DNA from 2 places in the Streptomyces sp. NPDC048600 genome. Region 2 is predicted to be linked to the other one. Evidence: riboswitches for the same ligand, from Rfam matches in the RefSeq annotation. Region 2 holds a riboswitch; the other holds the start of a gene.

Region 1 (11,525 bases), on a different contig from region 2:
ACGGGCGGGCATCCACACGGTCGGGGAGCTCGCCGAGGCCGGTGAGGACGAGCTGGTGCGGCTGGTCGGCAAGGCGCACGGGCACGCGCTGTACGCGATGGCGCTCGCGCGCGACGAGCGGTCCGTGGTGGCCGAGCGGGAGACCAAGTCGGTGTCCGTCGAGGACACCTACGACGTGGACATCCACGACCGGGTGCGGGTCGGGCTGGAGGTGCAGCGGCTGGCCGACCGCTGCGTACGGCGGCTGCGGGGGGCCGGGCTGTCCGGGCGGACGATCCAGCTCAAGGTGCGGCGGTACGACTTCTCGACCCTGACCCGGTCCGAGACGTTGCGGGGGCCCACCGACGACCCGGTGGTGGTGCGGGAGGCCGCGCTGCGGCTGCTGGAGGCCGTCGACACCACGGGTGGGGTGCGGCTGCTCGGGGTCGGGGTGAGCGGCCTGGCCGACTTCACCCAGGAGGACCTGTTCGCGCAGGCCGCGGAGGAGGCTGAGCAGGCGGCCGAGGAGGAGTCGGGCGAGGAACGGCCGAAGGAGGCCGAGGAGCCTCAGGAGCGGCGGTGGGCCCCGGGGCGCGACGTCCACCACGCCGAGCACGGGCACGGGTGGGTGCAGGGCAGTGGTCTGGGGCGGGTCACGGTGCGGTTCGAGACGCCGACGTCGGAGGTGGGGCGGGTGCGGACGTTCAGGGTCGAGGACCCTGCTCTTTCTGTGGCGGAGCCGTTGCCGCTGGTGCGGGGCCCTGCCGGGCGGGGTGCCTGGGCGTAGTGGTCGACGGGTGTGCGCCCTGGCGTGGAGGGGTTCGGCTGCGGGCCGGTTGTGGCTGTTGCGCAGTTCCCCGCGCCCCTTAGGGGGTGGTGGTGCTGCCTTGTGGTGGGGGTGTGGGGCGGTTTCGGCTGCGGGTCGGGTGGCTGGTTGCGCAGTTCCCCGCGCCTCTTAGGGGTGGTGGGGGATGGGTGGGGCTACTCGGACTTCGGCTGCGGGTCGTGGGTGGTTGGTTGTGCAGTTTCCCGCGCCCCTTAGGAAGGCATGGTTGCGGGCCCCGGGTCCTCTTGGTGGGGGAGGGGTGGGTTAGGCGGGGTCTTCCTTGCCTGCGATGTTTCCGAAGTCGCGGTCGGGGAGCGGGGGAGGTGGGGCCACGTCCAGGCCGTAGTGGTGGTAGAGCTGGAGTTCCTGTTCGGGGGAGAGATGGCGGCCCACTCCGAAGTCGGGTGCGTCCTTGATCAGGGCTCGCTCGAAGGGGACGTGGAGTGTGCCCTCGATCAGTTCGCTGGGCTCCAGGGGGACGAAGGCGTCCCTGGAGAAGAGGCCGGTGCGTATGGCCGCCCATTCCGGCACACCGGTCGCGTCGTCGAGGTACACCTCGTCGATCGTGCCGATCTTCGTGCCGTTGCGGTCGAACGCCTTGCGGCCGATCAGGTTGCGCGGATCGATGTCGGTCTGCACGAGCCCTCCACTTGGTCGGCACTCATCCGTAAGCACTACGAAAGAGCACATTGGTGACCCCGGCCACTCGAAGGCCCGCTCGGGAACCGCGCTGGTAGGCTTGCAGAGGCTGCTGACCCCGTGCGGGAGAGTCCTCCGGTAGTTGTCGGAGGCGCCGAAGGAGCAAATCCTCCCCGGAATCTCTCAGGCCCACGTACCGCACGGACGAGGTCACTCTGGAAAGCAGGGCGGGTGTTCACGGTCCGCTCTCACCGACGGTGAAAGCCGGGTGCCATCGAGGCGTCCGGTGAAGCTCTCAGGTTGAGATGACAGAGGGGGAGGCCGTCGGGGTACCAGCGCCGTGGTACCCCTCGAAGGTCGCGTCAGACCAGGAGGCCTCCGCAATGACCGCCCAGCGCACGCCGCTCTCCGAGCTCGAACAGGGCATTCCCTTCGAGCAGCGCCACATCGGGCCCGACCAGGAGGCGCGGGCCAAGATGCTCGCGCACGTCGGTTACGGCTCCCTCGACGAGCTCACCGCCGCCGCGGTACCCGATGTGATCAAGAACGCCGATGCCCTGGACCTGCCGGGCGCGCGGACCGAGGCCGAGGTGCTCGCCGAGCTGCGCTCGCTGGCCGACCGCAACCAGGTCCTCGGTTCCATGATCGGTCTGGGCTACTACGGCACCTTCACGCCGCCGGTGATCCTGCGCAACGTCATGGAGAACCCGGCCTGGTACACGGCATACACCCCGTACCAGCCCGAGATCTCGCAGGGCCGCCTCGAGGCGCTGCTGAACTTCCAGACCATGGTCGCCGAGCTGACCGGCCTGCCCACCTCCGGCGCCTCCCTGCTGGACGAGGGCACCGCGGCCGCCGAGGCCATGGCGCTGTCCCGGCGCATGGGCAAGAACAAGAAGGGCCTCTTCCTGATCGACGCGGACGTGCTGCCGCAGACGATCGCCGTGATCGAGACCCGCGCCGAGCCGACCGGTGTCGAGGTCGTCGTCGCCGACCTGAGCGAGGGCATCCCGGCCGAGATCGCCGGGCGCGAGATCAACGGTGTGCTGGTCCAGTACCCGGGCGCCTCCGGTGCCGTGCGGGACATCAAGCCGGTCATCGACCAGGCCCATGAGCTCGGCGCGCTGGTGACCGTAGCCGCCGACCTGCTCGCGCTGACGCTGCTGAAGTCGCCGGGCGAGCTGGGCGCGGACATCGCGATCGGCACGACCCAGCGCTTCGGTGTGCCGATGGGCTTCGGCGGACCGCACGCCGGCTACATGGCCGTGCACGAGAAGTTCGCGCGCAGCCTGCCCGGCCGCCTCGTCGGCGTGTCCGTGGACGCGGACGGGAACAAGGCGTACCGGCTGGCCCTGCAGACGCGTGAGCAGCACATCCGCCGTGAGAAGGCCACCAGCAACATCTGCACCGCCCAGGTGCTCCTCGCCGTGATGGCCGGCATGTACGCCGTCTACCACGGCCCCGAGGGGCTGAAGGGCATCGCACGGCGCACCCAGCGCTACGCCACGATCCTCGCCGCGGGCCTGGCCGGCGGCGGTGTCGAGCTGGTGCACGGCGCGTTCTTCGACACGGTCACCGCGCGCGTGCCCGGCCGTGCCGCCGAGGTCGCCGCCGCCGCGCGGGCGAACGGTGTCAACCTGCACCTCGTCGACGCCGACCAGGTGTCGCTCTCCTGCGACGAGACCACCACCCGCGAGCAGCTCGCCGCGGTCTGGGCGGCCTTCGGCGTCGAGGGCGACGTTGCGGCGCTGGACGCGGCCACCGAGGACGCGCTGCCGGCCGTGCTGCTGCGCACCGACGACTACCTCGCCCACCCCGTCTTCCACCAGCACCGCTCCGAGACGGCGATGCTGCGCTACCTGCGCAAGCTGTCCGACCGCGACTACGCGCTGGACCGCGGCATGATCCCGCTGGGCTCCTGCACCATGAAGCTCAACGCGACCACCGAGATGGAGCCGGTCACCTGGCCCGAGTTCGGTCAGCTGCACCCCTTCGCGCCCGAGGAGCAGGCCGAGGGCTACCTCACGCTCATCCACGAGCTGGAGGACCGCCTCGCCGAGGTCACCGGCTACGACAAGGTCAGCCTCCAGCCCAACGCGGGCTCGCAGGGTGAGCTGGCCGGTCTGCTCGCCGTCCGCGGGTACCACCGCGCCAACGGCGACGAGCAGCGGACCATCTGCCTGATCCCGTCCTCCGCGCACGGCACCAACGCCGCCAGCGCGGTGATGGCGGGCATGAAGGTCGTCGTCGTGAAGACCGCCGAGGACGGCGAGATCGACGTCGAGGACCTGCGGGCGAAGATCGAGCAGTACCGCGACCAGCTGTCGGTGCTGATGATCACCTACCCGTCGACGCACGGTGTGTTCGAGGAGCACGTCGCCGACATCTGCGCCCAGGTGCACGAGGCCGGCGGCCAGGTGTACGTCGACGGCGCCAACCTCAACGCCCTGGTGGGCCTGGCCAAGCCGGGTCACTTCGGCGGCGACGTCTCGCACCTCAACCTGCACAAGACGTTCTGCATCCCGCACGGCGGCGGTGGCCCGGGTGTCGGTCCGGTGGCCGTCCGGTCCCACCTCGCGCCGTACCTGCCCAACCACCCGCTCCAGCCGTCCGCCGGCCCGGAGACGGGCGTCGGGCCGATCTCGGCCGCCCCGTGGGGTTCCGCGGGCATCCTGCCGATCTCGTGGGCGTACGTCCGGCTCATGGGCGGCGAGGGCCTGAAGCGTGCCACGCAGGTGGCCGTGCTCTCCGCGAACTACATCGCCAAGCGCCTGGAGCCGCACTTCCCGGTGCTGTACACCGGCCCCGGCGGGCTCGTCGCGCACGAGTGCATCATCGACCTGCGGCCGCTGACCAAGGCGACCGGCGTGAGCGTGGACGACGTCGCCAAGCGGCTCATCGACTACGGCTTCCACGCGCCGACCATGTCCTTCCCGGTGGCCGGCACGCTGATGATCGAGCCGACCGAGTCCGAGGACATCATCGAGCTGGACCGGTTCTGCGACGCGATGATCGCCATCCGCGCGGAGATCGAGAAGGTCGGCGCGGGCGAGTGGCCCGCCGAGGACAACCCGCTGTACAACGCCCCGCACACCGCGGGCGCGCTGGGCGGGGAGTGGGCGCACGCGTACTCCCGCGAGGAGGCCGTGTTCCCGGCCGGTGTGTCGGTGGCCGACAAGTACTGGCCGCCGGTGCGCCGGATCGACCAGGCGTTCGGTGACCGGAACCTGGTGTGCTCCTGCCCGCCGCTGGACGCGTACGAGGACTGACGGCCGGTGGTCCGGGGCCCGAGGCCCTGAGATCGGTCACGGAGAGGCCCTGCCCCCTCGGGGGTGGGGCCTCTCCGCGTACGGGGCCGGCACCGCATGTCGATGAAGCGACCTGGAGGCCGTGCGGCCGCCGGAGGTCAGGTGCGGTCGATGTGGACGTTTGTCGACTTCACCCGGGCCGTGGCCTCCATGCCCACCTCCAGGCCGAGTTCCTCCACGGCCTCGCGGGTCAGCAGGGAGACCAGACGGTGCGGGCCCGCCTGGATCTCGACCTGGGCGGCGACGTCGCCGAGCTTGATCGCGGTGACGATCCCGGGGAAGGCGTTGCGGGCCGAGGTGTACGGCGGTTCGTCGCCCTCGGCGGCGGGCGACGCCTTGGCCAGCTCCACGGAGAACGCGGCGAGATCGCGGCCCTGGATGACACGACGGCCGCTGTCGTCGCGATGGGTGGCCACGCGGCCGGCGTCGGCCCAGCGGCGGGCGGTGTCGGGGCTCACGCCGAGCAGCCGGGCGGCCTGTCCGATGGTGTAGGACTGCATGCCCGTCACGATAGGAGGTCGCCCGCCGGTGATCGACTCCGGCTCCACGGGACGCGCCCGGCCGTCGGTGCGTCGCGGCACCCACGAACTATCGGTACGTCGGGACACCCAGGAGCCGTCGGGCCGTCGTGTCCGCTCCCGAACCGTCAGCCCGTGTGCACCCGCGGGCGGCGTGCCGGGTCCGGCTCCGCCTCGCGCAGCACCTCGCGGGTGACCGGCGCGACCTCGCCCTGGCCGAACAGGAAGAAGCGCAGGAAGTTGGCGAAGGGGTCGCCCTCGGTCCACTCGAAGTAGATGTGGGGCGTGCGGCCGGTCATGTCGCGGGCGTGCAGCAGCAGCGCGGCCAGGGCGTTGGGGATCGAGGACGACTCCATGGTCAGCACGCGGTAGCGGCCGTGCATGACCTCGCCGCGGACGCTCAGGCTGGACTCGAACTCGGAGGGATCGCCGACCGTGACCTCCAGGAAGACGAAGTCGTCCTGCTCGCTCAGGTCGTTGTCGGTCCGGATCTGCTCGATCTTGTCGCGGTACTCGGCCACGTCCCGCGCGTCGGGCTCGTTGGCGATGAACCGGATCTTGCGGGTGGCGATGTCCCGGACGAACCGCTGCGCCATGTCGTCGAGCGTCACGTCCGTCACGCGCACTTCGAAGGCGCGCATCAGCCGCGACAGCATGGAGATGAGGATGATCTCCGCGATGAAGGCGGCGCTGATCTTCACGCCGTCGGGGCGCTCGATGATGTTGACGATCGTCGTGTAGAGGAAGACGACGGAGATGACGCCGAACCCGATGGTCCAGTTGCGCTGGCCGGCCTTGCGGGCGGCGATGGTCACCGCGATGGCCGCGGAGCAGATCAGGACCAGGACGCCGGTCGCGTAGGCGCCGCCCTGGGCGTCGACGTCGGCGTCGAAGATCCAGGTGACCAGGAAGGCCTGGAGCGTGAAGATCAGGACCATCGGGCGCACCGCGCGGGCCCAGTGCGGGGCCATGCCGTAGCGGGGGAGATAGCGCGGCATCAGATTGAGCAGGCCCGCCATGGCGGAGGCGCCGGCGAACCACAGGATGGCGATGGTGGCGACGTCGTAGACCGTGCCGAAGGCGTTGCCCAGGTACTCGTGCGCCAGATAGGCGAGCGCGCGGCCGTTCGCCTGCCCTCCCGGCTCGAACTCCTTCTCGGGGATCAGGAGCGTGGTGATGAAGCTGCTGGTGATGAGGAAGCAGCTCATGATCAGCGCGGAGGTGGTGAGCAGCTTCTTGGCGCCACGGATACGGCCGGCGGGGTTCTCCTCGGTGTCGGCCGGGTCGCCCTTGATGTGGGGCATGACCGCGACGCCGGTCTCGAAGCCGGACAGGCCGAGGGCGAGCTTGGGGAAGACGATCAGGGCCATGCCGATCATCACGAAGACGTTGCCGTGCTCGGCGGTCAGGGCGTCGGACCAGTCGGTGACGACATGGCCCTCGGTGGCGACGTGCCAGAGACCGACCGTCACCACGACCGCGTTGAGTACGAGGTACACCCCGACCAGGGCGACCGCCACGCCGATCGCCTCCAGGAACCCCTTGAGGAACACCGCGCCCAGCAGGGCGACCAGGACCAGGGTGATCACCATCTGCTTGTCGTGCAGGGCGTCGTTGAGATGGGGGTTCTCGACCAGGTGGGTCGAGGCGTCGGCGGCCGACAGGGTGATGGTGATCAGGAAGTCCGTCGCCGCGAAGCCCAGCAGGGTCAGGACGAACAGCTTGCCCTTCCAGAACGTCAGCAGCCGTTCCAGCATGGCGATCGAGCCCTGGCCGTGCGGGCTCTCCTCGGCCACCCTGCGGTACACCGGCAGGGCGCCGGCCAGGGTGACGAGGACCAGCACGACGGTCGCGATCGGTGACAGCAGACCGGCCGCGAGCGCGGCGATGCCCGGCTGGTAGCCGAGAGTCGAGAAGTAGTCGACACCTGTCAGGCACATCACGCGATACCAGGGCTGACCCGGATGCTCGAGCCTGGACTCGGCCGGCCGTTCGGCCTGCCCGCGTCCCTTCCCCATGTCCGAGAGCCCTTCCAGCATCCAGGCCCGCAGGCGGCTGGGCGGGCGGTGCTCGGTCGTGGCCATCGGAGTGCTCCTGGTGTGCGCGTCCGTGGACGGCTGGGCGTACGGTTCCCGCCATCACGCGACGGCGCGACCAGCGTAAGCGGAGAGTGATCTACGGGCCTGCGGTTGGGCATCAAGCTTCCGTTAAAACTGGCTGCTCAGATGAGGGTGAGGGGCCCGGGTGCGGGTCCGGACGCACGGGGGAGTGCGCGGCGGTCGGCGACTGAGCGTCACCGTGCTCCGCGACGGCGGCACGGCTGCCGACGTGACAGGGCGGCGCGCAGAGGCCGTAAGAGGGGCGTCAAAGGCGGGCGGCGGGCCGTAAGAGAGGCGTCAACGGCGGTCGTTTCCGGCCGTGGAGGAGGTTCGCTCGAAGCGTTCCTGTCCGACCGAGCCCACTCCAGGAGTTCACGATGGCCGATCTGGCCTTCGTCGTCATCACCGTCGCGGCCTTCGCGCTGGTGGTCCTCGTCGCCAAGGGGGTGACCAGGCTGTGACCGCCGAGAACGTCGTCGGCCTCGTCGTGGCCGTCGCCCTGCTGGGCTATCTCGTCCTCGCCCTGATCTTCCCGGAGAGGTTCTGAGAGCCGCATGGGTCCCGTAACCGCCGGCGTGCTCCAGCTGGTCGCCCTGATCGGCGCGCTCGCCCTCGTCCACGCCCCCCTCGGCAGCCATATGGCGAGGGTCTACTCGTCCGACCGGCACTGGCACGTCGAGAAGTGGATCTACAAGGGGATAGGCGCCGACCCCGACCGCGAGATGCGCTGGCCCGCGTATCTGCGCGCTGTTCTGGCCTTCTCCGTGACCGGGGTCGTCCTCCTCTACGCCCTCCAGCGGCTCCAGGGCGTCCTGCCCGGCTCGCTCGGCTTCGACTCGATCGACCCGGACCAGGCCTTCAACACGGCCGTCTCCTTCGTGACCAACACCAACTGGCAGTCGTACTACGGCGAACAGGCCATGGGCCATGTCGTGCAGACCGCCGGACTGGCCGTGCAGAACTTCGTGTCGGCCGCGGTGGGCATGGCCGTGGCGATCGCGCTGGTGCGCGGCTTCGCGAGGTCCCGCACCGGTGAACTCGGCAACTTCTGGGCCGACCTGGTGCGCGGCACAGTACGTGTCCTGGTGCCGCTGGCGTTCCTCGCCGCGGTCGCCCTGGTGGCGTGCGGTGTGCTCCAGAACTTCTCCGGCATCCACGAGGTCGGCCAGTTCATGGGCGGCTCGCAGCAGTGGAACGGCGGCGCGGTCGCCTCCCAGGAGGCCATCAAGGAACTGGGCACCAACGGCGGTGGCTACTTCAACGCCAACTCCGCCCACCCGTTCGAGAATCCGACCCCGTTCTCCAATCTGCTGGAGATCTTCCTGATCCTCGTCGTCCCGTTCTCCCTGACCCGCACCTTCGGGATCATGGTCGGCTCGGTGAAGCAGGGCTACGCGATCCTCGCCACGATGGTCGCCATCTGGCTCGGCTTCACCGCCCTGATGATGTGGACCGAATTCGCCCACCACGGACCGGCGTTCGAGCTGGCCGCAGGCGCGATGGAGGGCAAGGAGGTCCGGTTCGGCGTCGGCGGCTCGTCGATCTTCGCCGTGGCGACCACGCTCACCTCGACCGGCGCGGTGAACTCCTTCCACTCCTCCTTCACCGGCCTCGGCGGAGGTATCACGATGCTCGGCATGATGCTGGGCGAGATCGCGCCCGGCGGAGTCGGCTCCGGCCTCTACGGGATGCTGGTCATGGCGGTCATCGCGGTGTTCATCGCCGGACTGATGGTCGGCCGCACCCCCGAGTACCTCGGCAAGAAGATCGGCACCCGCGAGATCAAGCTGGCGGCCCTCTACATCCTGGTCACCCCGGCCCTGGTGCTGGTGTTCACCGCCCTGGCGATGGCCCTGCCGACCCCGCCGCACTCGATGACCAACAGCGGGGCGCACGGCTTCTCCGAGATCCTCTACGCCTACACCTCCGCCTCGAACAACAACGGCTCGGCCTTCGCCGGGCTCAACGCGGACACCCAGTGGTTCAACAGCACCCTGGGCCTGGCCATGCTGTTCGGCCGTTTCGTGCCGATGGTGCTCGTCCTGGCGCTGGCCGGCTCGCTCGCCCGGCAGACCCCCGTGCCGGCCACCGCGGGCACCCTGCGCACCGAGAAGCCGCTGTTCACCGGTCTGTTGGTGGGGGCGGTCCTGATCATCACGGGTCTCACCTACTTCCCCGCCCTCGCGCTGGGCCCGCTCGCCGAGGGGCTGGCGTGATGACCACTCGTACCGAAAGCGATGAGGACGCCATGTCCACTTCCACCCTGGCGCCGCGCCAGGACGTGCCCGGCGGGCACCCGGCACCCGAGCGGCGCGTCGGCGCCGGACTCTTCGACCCCGGGCAGCTGGGCCGGTCGCTGCCGGACGCCCTGCGCAAGCTCGATCCGCGGGTGATGGTCAAGTCCCCCGTGATGTTCGTGGTGTGGGTCGGCTCGCTGCTGACCACCGCCTTCGCGTTCAATGACCCGGGAGACTGGTTCGGCTGGGCGATCAGCGCCTGGCTCTGGCTCACCGTGGTCTTCGCGAACCTCGCGGAGGCGGTCGCCGAGGGCCGCGGCAAGGCGCAGGCCGCCACCCTGCGCAGGGCCAGGACCGACTCGGTGGCACGCAGGGCCGACGGGACCGTGGTCCCGGGCACCGAGCTGCGGATCGGTGACCTGGTCGTCTGCGAGGCCGGTGACGTGATCCCCGGCGACGGCGACGTCGTCGAGGGCGTGGCGTCCGTCGACGAGTCGGCGATCACCGGCGAGTCGGCGCCCGTCATCCGCGAGTCCGGCGGCGACCGCAGTGCCGTCACGGGCGGCACCAAGGTGCTCTCCGACCGGATCGTCGTCCGGATCACGACCAGACCGGGCGAGACCTTCATCGACCGCATGATCGGCCTGGTCGAGGGCGCGGACCGGCAGCGGACGCCCAACGAGATCGCGCTGAACATCCTGCTCGCCTCGCTGACGATCGTCTTCCTGCTCGCCTGTGCCACGCTGCCGCCCTTCGCGGACTACGCGGGCACGCGGCTGACCATGGTCGTCCTGGTCGCGCTGCTGGTCTGCCTGATCCCGACCACGATCGGCGCGCTGCTCTCCGCGATCGGCATCGCGGGCATGGACCGGCTGGTCCAGCGCAATGTGCTCGCCATGTCGGGGCGTGCCGTGGAGGCCGCCGGTGACGTCTCCACCCTGTTGCTCGACAAGACCGGCACCATCACCCTCGGCAACCGCAGGGCCGCCGAGTTCCTGCCGGTGCGCGGCACCACCGAGGCGGAGGTCGCCGACGCCGCCCAGCTCTCCTCACTGGCCGACGAGACACCCGAGGGGCGGTCGGTCGTCGTCCTGGCGAAGGAGAGGTACGGCCTGCGCGAGCGGCACGAGGGTGAACTGGTGGACGCCGAGTGGATCGGTTTCACCGCGCAGACCCGGATGTCGGGCGTCGATGTCGGCGGCCGCAGGATCCGCAAGGGCGCGGCGGGTGCGGTCGTCGCCTGGGTGCGCGAGCGCGGCGGCGCCGTCGCGGGGGACGCGAGCCAGGTCGCCGACCGGATCGCCGCGGCGGGCGGTACACCGCTGCTGGTGGCCGTGGACGACGAGCGGGGCGCGCGCGTCCTGGGCGTCGTCCACCTCAAGGACGTCGTCAAGGACGGCATGCGCGAGCGGTTCGGGGAACTGCGCCGCATGGGCATCAGGACGATCATGATCACGGGTGACAACCCGCTGACGGCGAAGGCGATCGCCGAGGAGGCGGGTGTCGACGACTTCCTCGCCGAGGCCACCCCCGAAAACAAGATGGCCCTCATCAAGCGGGAGCAGGCCGGCGGCAAGCTGGTCGCGATGACCGGCGACGGCACCAACGACGCCCCCGCCCTCGCGCAGGCGGACGTCGGCGTGGCCATGAACACCGGGACGTCGGCCGCCAAGGAGGCCGGCAACATGGTCGACCTCGACTCCGACCCCACCAAGCTGATCGAGATCGTCGAGATCGGCAAGCAACTCCTCATCACCCGAGGGGCGTTGACCACCTTCTCCATCGCCAACGACGTCGCGAAGTACTTCGCGATCATCCCGGCGCTGTTCGCGGCCGTGTACCCGGGCCTGGACACGCTGAACATCATGCGGCTGTCCTCGCCGGACTCCGCGATCCTGTCGGCCGTCGTCTTCAACGCG
Region 2 (11,525 bases):
CCGCAGGACGTGAAGCTCTCCCCCGACGGCAGCACGTTCTACATCGCCGACATGATGGCCGACGGCATGTGGGTGCTCGACGGCGACAAGTTCACCGAGCCGACCCTCCTGCCCACCGGCAAGGGCACCCACGGCCTCTACGTCAGCCGGGACTCGCGCGAGATGTACGTCTCCAACCGGGGCGAGGGCACGATCTCCGTCTTCGACTTCGCCCGGCGCGAGGTCACCAGGAAGTGGCGTCTGCCGGGCGGCGGCAGCCCCGACATGGGCGGCGTCTCCGCCGACGGCAAGGTCCTGTGGCTGTCCGGGCGTTACAACGCCGAGGTGTACGCCATCGACACCCGCACCGGCGCCGAGCTCGCCCGGATCAAGGTGGGCAGCGGGCCGCACGGCCTCGCGGTGTACCCGCAGCCGGGCCGCTACTCCCTCGGGCACACCGGCGTCTTCCGCTGAGCGCCCCTCGGCGCGCCCGCCCCGAGCTACCGGACCCGCAGCAGCGCCTCCGCGCCCACCTGCCGGAAACCGGCCGCCCGGAACGCCCGCGCGCTGCGGGCGTTCCCCGGCGCCACCTGCGCCCACAGCGGCTCGTCGACGAGGTGCCGGGCGGCCGCCACCAGCGCCCGGCCCAGCCCCCGGTGCCGGGCGTCCTCGTCGATCTCCACCGACACCTCCAGTCGCCCGGCGACGCCCCGGCCGGTCACCAGCACGCCGCCCCGCGCCGTCCAGGCGCGCACGTCGTCGCGCCGCTCGCGGGCGTAGGCGACGCGTGGATGGCAGGGGTCGGAGATCTCCTCCAGCGGCAGCGGCGCCTCACCCGGCAGCGGGGCGGCGACCAGCACCGCGTCGACGCACTCGGTCGTACGGCCCGTGCGTTCCAGCAGCGCCGCCAGGAACCGCGGGTTCATCGTCGCGGCGAGGGCGTCGCAGTCGAGGGCGCGCAGAGTGTCGTGCACCCACCCGGGATCCTCGTCGGTGAAGACGACCGAGTGGGCCGTGAAGGCCATCACACCGGCGTCCCGGGGCGAGGGCTGGGGCACGACCGTCGTACGGCCGTCCGGCGGCGGGAACTCACCGCGCGCGGCCGCGTCGAGAACGTCCCGCAAGCTCTCCACCTGTGCTCCTCGTGTCCCGCCGACCGGAAGGATCACCGTCGCACACACAGCCGCCGGACACGAGTGGTTACCGGTGGTCGCCGCACCGGGTGCTCCGGCGGGCCGTTAGTCTGACCTGCGTCCGTACGACAGGTACGACGGCAAGGTATGACGAAGAGGGGCGGATCGGTGGCCGACATCGAAGAAGCACGCAAGCAGTTCGACCGCATCGACACGGACGGTGACGGTCAGATCACCTCGGCCGAGTTCAAGGCCGCCCTGGCTCAGCAGGGCGACTGGAACGTGACCGAGTCCGTCGCCGAGGCCATCATCGCCAGCCGCGACCTGAACGGCGACAAGCTGCTGTCGTTCGACGAGTTCTGGGCCCACCTGAACAAGTGACGCGTGCTCCGAGGGGCGCCCGCCGGGAGATGTTCCCCGGCCGGGCGCCCCTTCGTGCGTGAGGACCACGCCATGGGAAGCGACATCCACGGCAGGGTCGAATGCCGCAACGGGAACGGCGCGTGGGACTACGAGGACGACGAGTGGGACTGCGCCGTCAACCTGGACCTGCTCTTCCTCGGCCGCGACTGCGCCGAGGGCGGCACCGACCCGACGGATCCCGCCTCCGCCGCCGCACGGCCCAGCGCACCGGCGGGATCGTCGTACGGATCTGATCCGGGGAATCCGGAATAGCCCTCGGTGGTACCGGGGTTGATGCCACCGACGGTTATATGCAGGTGCATCGATCTTGGAAGGGTCAGCCATGAAGATAGGCATCATCGGCGCGGGCAACATCGGCGGCAACCTCACCCGGCGGCTCACCGCCCTCGGCCACGAGGTCGCGGTGGCCAACTCCCGTGGCCCGCAGAGCCTCACGGCCCTCGCGCAGGAGACGGGCGCGACCCCCGTCCGCGTCGAGGACGCGGCCCGGGACGCGGAGGTCGTCGTCGTGACGGTCCCGCTGAAGGCGGTCCCGGACCTGCCGCCGAACCTGTTCGCGAAGGCCGCCGAGGGCGTCGCCGTGATCGACACCGGCAACTACTACCCGCGCGAACGAGACGGCCGGATCGCCGGCATCGAGGACGAGGGCCTGACGGAGAGCCGCTGGACGGAACGCCATCTCGGCCACCCGGTGATCAAGGTCTTCAACGGCACCTACGCCGAGGACCTCATCGACCGCCCGCGTCCGGTCGGCGACCCCGACCGGATCGCCGTACCCGTAGCGGGCGACGACGCGGCCGCCAAGGCCACGGTCCGCGCCCTGGTCGAGGAACTCGGCTTCGACACCGTCGACGCGGGCGGCCTGGACGACTCCTGGCGCCAGCAGCCCGCCACCCCGGTCTACGGCCTGCGCGCCGACACGGAGGCGGTGCGCAAGGCGCTGGCAGAGGCGTCCCCGAAGCGCACACCGGAGTTCACGGGCTGAGCGAGCCCTCCGCCGAAGGCGGCCGACGACCGGGGTGCCGACGACCGGTTCGAGGCGCGTAGTCGGTCGTGTTCGTCCCCGAGGGAACGCAGGACGCGCCGACTCCCGCCGCAGGGGAGAGCCGACGAGACCGTCCTGCCCGCCGGCTCGGAGAACGACCGCTCGACATGCGTCGATCAACTGGCAACCCGAGGGGCTGCGCCGTGTGAGCAGGCAGGGCCCTGATCAGCGCTGAGATGCTACGACCGCGCTGATCAGGGCCCGTTCCCTCAGCACTCGATGATGTTCACCGCCAGGCCGCCCCGGGCGGTCTCCTTGTACTTCACCGACATGTCCGCGCCGGTGTCCTTCATGGTCTTGATGACCTTGTCCAGGGAGACCTTGTGCGAGCCGTCGCCGCGCATGGCCATGCGGGCCGCGGTGACCGCCTTGACCGCGGCCATGCCGTTGCGCTCGATGCAGGGGATCTGCACCAGGCCGCCGACCGGGTCGCAGGTCAGGCCGAGGTTGTGCTCCATGCCGATCTCGGCGGCGTTCTCGACCTGCTCGGGGCTGCCGCCGAGGACCTCCGCGAGGGCGCCCGCGGCCATGGAGCAGGCGGAGCCGACCTCGCCCTGGCAGCCGACCTCGGCGCCGGAGATGGAGGCGTTCTCCTTGAAGAGCATGCCGATGGCGCCGGCGGCGAGGAGGAAGCGGACCACGCCGTCCTCGTCGGCGCCCGGCACGAAGTTGATGTAGTAGTGCAGGACGGCGGGAATGATGCCGGCCGCGCCGTTCGTCGGGGCGGTGACCACCCGGCCGCCCGCCGCGTTCTCCTCGTTCACCGCCATCGCGTAGAGCGTGATCCACTCCATCGACAGCGCCAGCGGGTCGCCCTCGGAGCGCAGCTTGCGCGCGGTCGTCGCGGCCCGCCGCTTCACCTTCAGACCGCCCGGCAGGATGCCCTCGCGGGCCATGCCGCGCGACACACAGGCCTGCATCACACGCCAGATGTCGAGTAGCCCCTCGCGGATCTCCTCCTCGCTCCGCCAGGCCCGCTCGTTCTCCAGCATCAGCGCGGAGATCGACAGACCGGTCTCCTTCGTCAGGCGCAGCAGCTCGTCGCCCGTGCGGAAGGGGTACTTCAGGACCGTGTCGTCGAGCTTGATCCGGTCCGCGCCGACCGCGTCCTCGTCCACGACGAAGCCGCCGCCGACCGAGTAGTAGGTCTTGGAGAGCAGCTCGGCGCCCGAGGCGTCGTACGCCCAGATCGTCATGCCGTTGGCGTGGTACGGCAGGGCCTTGCGCCGGTGGAGCTTGAGGTCGCGGTCGAAGTCGAAGGCGATGTCGTGCTCGCCGAGCAGGTTCAGCCGACCCCGCGACCTGATCGACTCCACCCGCTCGTCGGCGGTCTCCACGTCCACCGTGCGCGGGGAGTCGCCCTCCAGGCCGAGCAGCACCGCCTTCGGCGTGCCGTGGCCGTGGCCGGTCGCGCCCAGCGAGCCGTACAGCTCGCAGCGGACGGAGACGACCGCGGGCAGCAGATCCTCGTTGCGCAGCCGGCGCGCGAACATCCGCGCGGCGCGCATCGGGCCGACCGTGTGGGAGCTGGACGGGCCGATGCCGATCGAGAACAGGTCGAAGACCGAGATGGCCACGGAAACTCCTCAGTACGGGGTGGCGGGGCACCCGGGATCGCCGGGTGCCCCCGCCGGGGACTTACTTGTTCAGGCCGGGGTACAGCGGGTGCTTGTCGGCGAGAGCCGTCACCCGGGCCTTGAGCGCCTCCGCGTCGTACGACGGCTTCAGCGCCAGCGCGATCACGTCCGCGACCTCGGCGAAGTCCTCGGCCGTGAAGCCGCGGGTGGCGAGGGCGGGCGTGCCGATCCGCAGACCGGAGGTCACCATCGGCGGCCGCGGGTCGTTGGGGACGGCGTTGCGGTTGGCCGTGATGCCGACCTCGTGGAGCCGGTCCTCGGCCTGCTGGCCGTCGAGCTCGGACTCGCGCAGGTCGACCAGGATCAGGTGCACGTCCGTACCACCGGACAGCACGTTCACCCCCGCCTCACGGGCGTCGGGGGCCGTCAGCCGCTCGGCGAGGATACGGGCACCGTCCACGGTACGCCGCTGGCGCTCCTTGAACTCCTCGCCCGCGGCGACCTTGAAGGAGACCGCCTTGGCCGCGATCACGTGCTCCAGGGGACCGCCCTGGAAGCCCGGGAACACCGAGGAGTTCAGCTTCTTGGCGAACTCCTTCTTCGCCAGGATGATGCCGCCGCGCGGGCCGCCGAGCGTCTTGTGCGTCGTGGAGGTCACCACGTGCGCGTGCTCGACCGGGTTCGGGTGCAGACCCGCGGCCACCAGGCCCGCGAAGTGCGCCATGTCGACCCAGAGGAACGCCTCGACCTCGTCGGCGATCCGGCGGAACTCCGCGAAGTCCAGCTGGCGCGGGTACGCCGACCAGCCCGCGATGATCACCTTCGGACGGTGCTCCTTGGCGAGCCGCTCGACCTCGGCCATGTCCACGAGACCCGCGTCGTCCACGTGGTACGCGACCACGTCGAACTGCTTGCCCGAGAAGTTCAGGCGCATGCCGTGGGTCAGGTGACCGCCGTGCGCCAGGTCCAGGCCGAGGATCGTGTCGCCCGGCTTGGCCATCGCGAACAGCGCGGCCTGGTTCGCGGAGGCACCCGAGTGGGGCTGGACGTTGGCGTACTCGGCGCCGAACAGGTCCTTGATCCGGTCGATCGCGATCTGCTCGGTGACGTCGACGTGCTCGCAGCCGCCGTAGTAGCGGCGGCCCGGGTAGCCCTCGGCGTACTTGTTCGTCAGCACCGAGCCCTGCGCCTCCATGACGGCGAGCGGAGCGAAGTTCTCCGACGCGATCATCTCGAGCGTGGACTGCTGACGCACCAGCTCGGCGTCGATCGCCGCGGCGACCTCCGGGTCGAGCTCGTGCAGGGGGGTGTTCAGGGAGGACATGCGACTCCTCAGCCGGCGATGTAGGCGGAGTACTCGTCGGAGGAGAGCAGGTCGTCCTGCTCGCCCGCGACGCGGACCTTGAACAGCCAGCCGCCCTCGAACGGGGCGGAGTTCACCAGCGCCGGGTCGTCCACGACGTCCTGGTTGACGGCGGTGATCTCACCGCTGACCGGCGAGTAGAGCTCGCTGACCGACTTGGTCGACTCCAGCTCGCCGCAGCTCTCGCCCGCGGTCACCGTGTCACCGACCTCCGGGAGCTGGACGTAGACGACATCGCCGAGGGCGTTCGCCGCGTGCTCCGTGATGCCGACCGTCGACACGCCGTCCTCGGCGGCCGACAGCCACTCGTGCTCCTTGCTGTAGCGCAGCTGCTGGGGGTTGCTCATGGCCTGAATTCTCCTGTACGCGAGGTGATGCTGATGCAGGGGGGACCGCCCGGGGCGTGCGTGAGCAGCGCGAACGTGCCCGACGCCATCGCGGCGGTGCTACGAAACTGTCACTTCTGACGCTTGTAGAAGGGCAGCGCCACGACCTCGTACGGCTCGTGGCTGCCCCGGATGTCCACGCCGACACCCGCGGTGCCCTGCGCCGCGTGCGCCGCGTCGACGTACGCCATGGCGATCGGCTTGCCCAGCGTGGGGGAGGGAGCGCCGGAGGTGACCTCGCCGATCACCTCACCGCCCGCGACCACGGCGAAACCGGCGCGCGGCACCCGGCGGCCCTCGGCGACCAGACCGACCAGCACCCGCGGCGGGTTCTGCTCGGCGCGCGCGGCGGCCTCGGTGAGCGCCTCGCGGCCGACGAAGTCGCCCTCCTTCTCGAACTTGACCACACGGCCGAGCCCGGCGTCGAAGGGGGTGAGCGAGGTGGTCAGCTCGTGCCCGTACAGCGGCATGCCCGCCTCCAGGCGCAGCGTGTCGCGGCAGGACAGGCCGCACGGGATCAGGCCGACCCCCGCGCCCGCCTCCGTCAGCGCCTGCCACAGCGCCACGGCGTGCTCCGGCTTCACGAACAGCTCGAAGCCGTCCTCGCCGGTGTAACCGGTGCGCGCGATCAGCGCCGGGACGCCCGCGACCGTGCCGGGCAGACCCGCGTAGTACTTCAGGCCGTCCAGGTCGGCGTCCGTCAGCGACTTCAGGATGCCGGGGGACTCCGGGCCCTGGACGGCGATCAGCGCGTACGCGTCACGGTCGTCACGGACCTCGGCGTCGAAGCCGGCCGCGCGCTCGGTCAGCGCGTCCAGCACGACCTGCGCGTTGGAGGCGTTGGCGACGACCATGTACTCGGACTCGCCCAGCCGGTAGACGATCAGGTCGTCCAGGATGCCGCCGTCGGCCCGGCAGATCATGGTGTAGCGGGCGCGGCCCACGCCCACGGCGGCGATGTTGCCGACGAGCGCGAAGTTCAGCAGGGCCGCGGCCTGCGGGCCGGTCACGGTGATCTCGCCCATGTGCGAGAGGTCGAAGAGCCCTGCCCTGGTGCGCACGGCGTTGTGCTCGTCGCGCTCGGAGCCGTAACGCAGCGGCATGTCCCAGCCGGCGAAGTCGGTCATCGTCGCGCCCAGCGAGCGATGCAGGGCGTCGAGCGCGGTAAGGCGCAGTTCGGTACTGCTCATCGGTCGGTCGTCTCCCAAGTACACGACAGGCGAGGTCATTCCTCCCCATCTGTCATCGGAACCTGAGAGGTTCGCCATGACCGCCCGTACACATACGTACAGTGACGCGGGGGAAGGACATGGCTTGCACCTTGGGTGGGACCACTGCTGGCAGCGGCCCGCTTTTCAGATGTGCCTCGCCCGCGCGGTAACGGGGCCTGAGAGATTCAAGGGAGGGACTTGCTCCTTCGGCGCCCCAGACGGACTGGGGACTCTCCCGCGCGGATTCAAACGGCCGGTATGCAGTTGGCGCGCCCATCATTGCACGCATCCGCCGAGCAGGGCAGGCCGCATCTGTAACCGGGCTGTGGCACTACGCACACGAAATCCGGAGGCGCACCCCATTACCGTCTCTTTACACTCGATGGGCAAGGGTCTCGTGACCCGCCCCAGGGGAGGACGATCACGGTGAACAGGACCACGCCGTACGCCACCAGCCCGGCCCTCGCGCTGCCCGCACGGACCGGTGCCCCGGCCACGGACGCCTGCCCCGCACACTCCGCACCCGTCGTCCGCGACCTGCGCGAGCGCGCCGGCCGCAGCCCGCACGCCCTGCTCTTCGGCCCCGCCGACCTCGTCGTGATCACCGGACTGCCCGGCAGCGGCAAGTCCACCCTGATGCGGCGCGCCGTGCCCGGCACCCGCATCGACTCCCAGGACACCCGCGACCGCTTCGACGCCCGCGCCCCCCGCTTCCTGCCGTACGCCGTCTACCGCCCGCTCGTCCGCCTCGCCCACTACGCCGGACTGCGCCGCGCCCTGCGCTCCGGCCGGGGCGTCGTCGTGCACGACTGCGGCACCCAGGCCTGGGTGCGCGGCTGGCTCTCCCGCGAGGCCCGCCGCCGCGGCGGCACCCTGCATCTGCTGCTCCTCGACGTCACCCCCGAGCAGGCCCTGGCGGGCCAGCGCGAGCGCGGCCGCGGCGTCTCGCGCTACGCCTTCCGCCGCCACCGCGGCGCCGCCGCGCGCCTGCTGCGCCGCGTCGAGCGCGGCGCACTGCCCGGCGGCTGCGGCTCGGCCGTCCTGCTCGACCGGGACGCCGCGGACGCCCTGCGCCGGATCGGGTTCACGGGCTGACGGACCGGCCGTGGGAGCCCGTCCGTTCCCACGGGCCGGGCACGCCGACGGGCGGGCCGTCCGCACGGGTTAGCCTTTCAGCCACAGCAGGTTCACGGCAGGCGGTAGGCAGCAGATGGACTTCCCGGCGCAGGCGCAGGCGCACCCGCATCCGCACGGCGGATGGCCCGGCAACGAACTGGAGGAGGTGCTCTCCGCCTCCCTCGGCGTGCCGTCGGCCGGCGCCCGCCTCGTCGAGGTCCTCGGCCGCAGCTTCGTCTGGGTGCCGCTGCCGTCCGGCGGCGGCCCGGACAGCGGCGAGCTCGACCTGCCCACTCTGGAGATCGAGGGCCAGGCCTACGTCCCGGTCTTCACCTCCGAGGAGCAGTTCCGCCTCGGCGCGGGCCCGAACATGTCGTACGCCGTCGCCCCCGCCGTGGAGTTCGCCCGCGGTCTGCCCCCGCAGGCCGGCATCGCGCTCAACCCCGGCGGCGTGGTCGGCGTGCCCCTCCCGCCGGCCGCCGTCGCCGAGCTCTGCCGCTCCGGCCGCACCCCGCTGGACGGCCCGGCGAGCGGCGGCCGCGTCCGCCTGTACGAACCCGACTGGCAGGAAGACCCCGTCGCCTTCCTCACCGCCGCCTCCGCCGAGTTCGACGCCACCGGGGTCGTCCGCACGGCCCGCCGCTGTCTGGCCGCGATCGAGACGGCCGGCCCGGCGCTGTTCGTCGGAGTCGAACTCGCCCAGCTGGACGGCGACCCGCTCGCCGCACCCACCGCGGCCCTGGGCCGGGCCCTGGCCCAGGCCCCCGTCCCGTGGCCGGTGAACCTGGTCCTGCTGGACGTGGCGCAGGACCCGGTGGGGGACTGGATGCGGCAGAAGGTGCGCCCGTTCTTCCAGAAGTAGGAGATCACGGAACCCACCGAGCTCTCCCCCGGTGCTCCCCCCGGACGGCATAACCTGGTTTCATAACCCGGTCAGAAGAAGAAGGGGCGTAACACAGTGAGCGCGAGCGGCACCGCCGCGACCGGCACGGTCGAGCACACGCTGCGCCAGGTCACCCCGGGGCGTTACGACGCCTACGAGGCGCTCCTGCGTGCCCTCGCGACGCCCGTCTCCGGCCAGGTCTGGATGCTGCTCTGGCACGGTCAGGCGGGCTCCCCGGACGCCCAGTACGGCACCATGCACGTCGGCGGCCACTCCTACGCGCCCTGTGTGACCTCCGCCCAGGAGCTGTCGGCCAGCGGCTGGAACCGCAGTTACGAGGTCGTCGACGCCCTCGACGTGGCCCGCACCCTGTACCCCGACCACTACGGCCTCTGGCTCAACCCGCACGCCCATGGCGGCGGCGTCGGCGTGCCCTGGCTCGATCTGCGCCGCATCGCGACGGGCCTGGACCGCCAGCCGGCCGGCCCGCTGCGGCTGGCCGAACCCGGTATCGAGATCCCGCAGTTCTACGCCCTCCTCGCGCAGAACGCCCATCGCACCCCGGCCGTGCGGACTTTGCGCCGCGCCTGGGTGCAGCCGGCGCTGGGCGCACCGTATCTCGCCATCGGCCTCGACGTGTACGAGACCTCGCCGCCGGCCGTGGACTCGGTGCGCGCCATGATGCACCAGTCCATCGGCGCCGTACCCGACGGGCTGCCCGTGTCGACGGTGGCGATGTCCGACGAGTACTGCCCCGTCGCGATGTGGATGCGGTCCAACGCGCGCCCGTTCTACGACCGCGAGGCGCACGCGGCTCCGGCGCCCGTCGCGGGCTACGGATACCCTCCGGCGCACGGCGGCTTCTGAGCCACCGGATTCCGAACCTCCGCCGAGCCGCCTACGGAAGGGCCGGCCGGGGGCGTCCGGCCCTTCCGCGCATCGGCCTGGGGGGCAGACCGACGTCTGTGGGCGGCGGACTGTGTGTCAGCCGGTCAGGCGGCGCAGAACCGGGCCTGGGCCATCGCCGCCGGTGAGTTCGAGGTGACGCGGTCCGCGCAGTTGACCGCTCCCTACCCGAGCGCCGTCCAGCTCACGGCCTTGCCGGTCACCGGGGAACCGTAGCCCGTGCCCCGCGCGTTGCACGTCTTCGCGCTGTACGAGCCGGAGGCCTTGGTGGTTCCGGCGAAGAACACGGTGGTGCCGTTCTTCCCCGAAGCCCGCACGACCGTGGTCGAGGGCGTGGTGCTCCCCGCAGGTCGGTGACCGACGGTGCCGTCGCGGCCTCGGCGGCACCGGTGAGGGGAGCCGCGAAGCAAGCCAAGGTAATTGCTGACGCTAACGCCTTAGGCATTTTCGATCGATTTCCTTTCCTGTTTCTACAGTCAATTTTTTGTCCAACCGGGCACGAGAAAGTTCCGATGCCCGGTCAGAGTGTTCAGCAGGAACGTTTGTGAGAATGCCTCAGATCGGCTGTCAGGGCCCGCCGAACTCGCGGTACTCCACCATCGGACGGGTGTAGGCGCGCTTGCGGGCGCCGACGACCATGCGGTCGGTCACCGTGACGCCCTTCTTGGCGGACCGGGTCGTGCTCCAGCCGCCCGAGGCCTTGACCTTGACGATGCCGAAGTTCAGGTCCCCACCCCCTCGGCCTTCTTTACGGGTCGGTTCGACGTCGAGAAACCTAGCGACCCACCGTTCGGTGCAGCAAGCAGTTCATTCGAGAACGAGAATTCAGAAGCTCAGAGAGCCCTAAAATTTGCAGACGGGAAATCAAAAGCGGCGCCCGGAAGATTCCCGATGCCCGATTCGCCACTGTCGAGTGAAGGTGGCGAAAGGTGTAATTCCGGCCTTGTCGCGAAGGGTGTGGTGGCGGTCACATCGGCCGTCAGGGGGCCTCCTCAACTCCCCCGATCGGGGGGCCCGTTGGGGGTCCGAGGCGGTCCGTCGCGGCCCCTGGGGGCCGGTGTATGCCTCTACTGATTCACCGCAACGCGGCGTAGGTTGTTCGGATAACGGAACCCCTCACGCGGCATCACGGTTAGGCATACTTTCGGCGGCAGATCTGGCGTGTGATCAGCAGAGCGTTGAAGACTCCCGTGTCAGGTGCAGGCCGAGCGGATTCCCTGAGCGAGAACACGTCCACGGGTCGTCCGGCCGAAGGGGTCGTAACACCTACGGCCGAGGCGCCACCGCAGGAACAGCACACGCCGAACAACGGCGGAGGAGTGGGCCGAACACCACCGGCCGAGAAGGGGTAGGGCGCTTGTGACCGCACCGATCGACACCGCCGGGGCAGCAGCCGAGGCACAGCCGGAAGCTGTACTCGTCGGCGCCGGCAAGGGGCAGATCGAGGGCCGCTCCCTTGGACAGATCGCCTGGACCCGGTTCAAGAAGGACAAGGTCGCCGTC

What was found. Region 2 has a riboswitch for glycine ahead of gcvT (glycine cleavage system aminomethyltransferase GcvT). Riboswitches for the same ligand answer to the same signal wherever they lie in the genome.
Region 1: another riboswitch for glycine. It lies ahead of gcvP (aminomethyl-transferring glycine dehydrogenase); the one in region 2 lies ahead of gcvT (glycine cleavage system aminomethyltransferase GcvT).

Annotation. Positions count from the first base shown of each region.
Region 1 is NZ_JBVJGZ010000040.1:30,597-42,121, reverse strand. Features, by position in the region: gene ACZ6SQ_RS35040 (DNA polymerase IV) at 1-766, shown strand, start outside; gene ACZ6SQ_RS35035 (PRC-barrel domain-containing protein) at 1,070-1,444, opposite strand; glycine riboswitch at 1,558-1,653, shown strand; gene gcvP (aminomethyl-transferring glycine dehydrogenase) at 1,828-4,713, shown strand; gene ACZ6SQ_RS35025 (TOBE domain-containing protein) at 4,851-5,252, opposite strand; gene ACZ6SQ_RS35020 (APC family permease) at 5,399-7,354, opposite strand; gene kdpF (K(+)-transporting ATPase subunit F) at 7,827-7,916, shown strand; gene kdpA (potassium-transporting ATPase subunit KdpA) at 7,924-9,585, shown strand; gene kdpB (potassium-transporting ATPase subunit KdpB) at 9,585-11,525, shown strand, end outside.
Region 2 is NZ_JBVJGZ010000029.1:24,711-36,235, forward strand. Features, by position in the region: gene ACZ6SQ_RS30980 (YVTN family beta-propeller repeat protein) at 1-453, shown strand, start outside; gene ACZ6SQ_RS30985 (GNAT family N-acetyltransferase) at 480-1,112, opposite strand; gene ACZ6SQ_RS30990 (EF-hand domain-containing protein) at 1,281-1,493, shown strand; gene ACZ6SQ_RS30995 (hypothetical protein) at 1,566-1,787, shown strand; gene ACZ6SQ_RS31000 (NADPH-dependent F420 reductase) at 1,858-2,520, shown strand; gene ACZ6SQ_RS31005 (L-serine ammonia-lyase) at 2,790-4,157, opposite strand; gene ACZ6SQ_RS31010 (serine hydroxymethyltransferase) at 4,219-5,481, opposite strand; gene gcvH (glycine cleavage system protein GcvH) at 5,490-5,867, opposite strand; gene gcvT (glycine cleavage system aminomethyltransferase GcvT) at 5,978-7,096, opposite strand; glycine riboswitch at 7,136-7,271, opposite strand; glycine riboswitch at 7,272-7,365, opposite strand; gene ACZ6SQ_RS31025 (AAA family ATPase) at 7,538-8,212, shown strand; gene ACZ6SQ_RS31030 (enhanced serine sensitivity protein SseB) at 8,328-9,095, shown strand; gene ACZ6SQ_RS31035 (enhanced serine sensitivity protein SseB C-terminal domain-containing protein) at 9,192-9,983, shown strand; gene ACZ6SQ_RS31040 (hypothetical protein) at 10,098-10,238, shown strand; gene ACZ6SQ_RS31045 (hypothetical protein) at 10,242-10,379, shown strand; gene ACZ6SQ_RS31050 (ABC transporter permease) at 11,382-11,525, shown strand, end outside.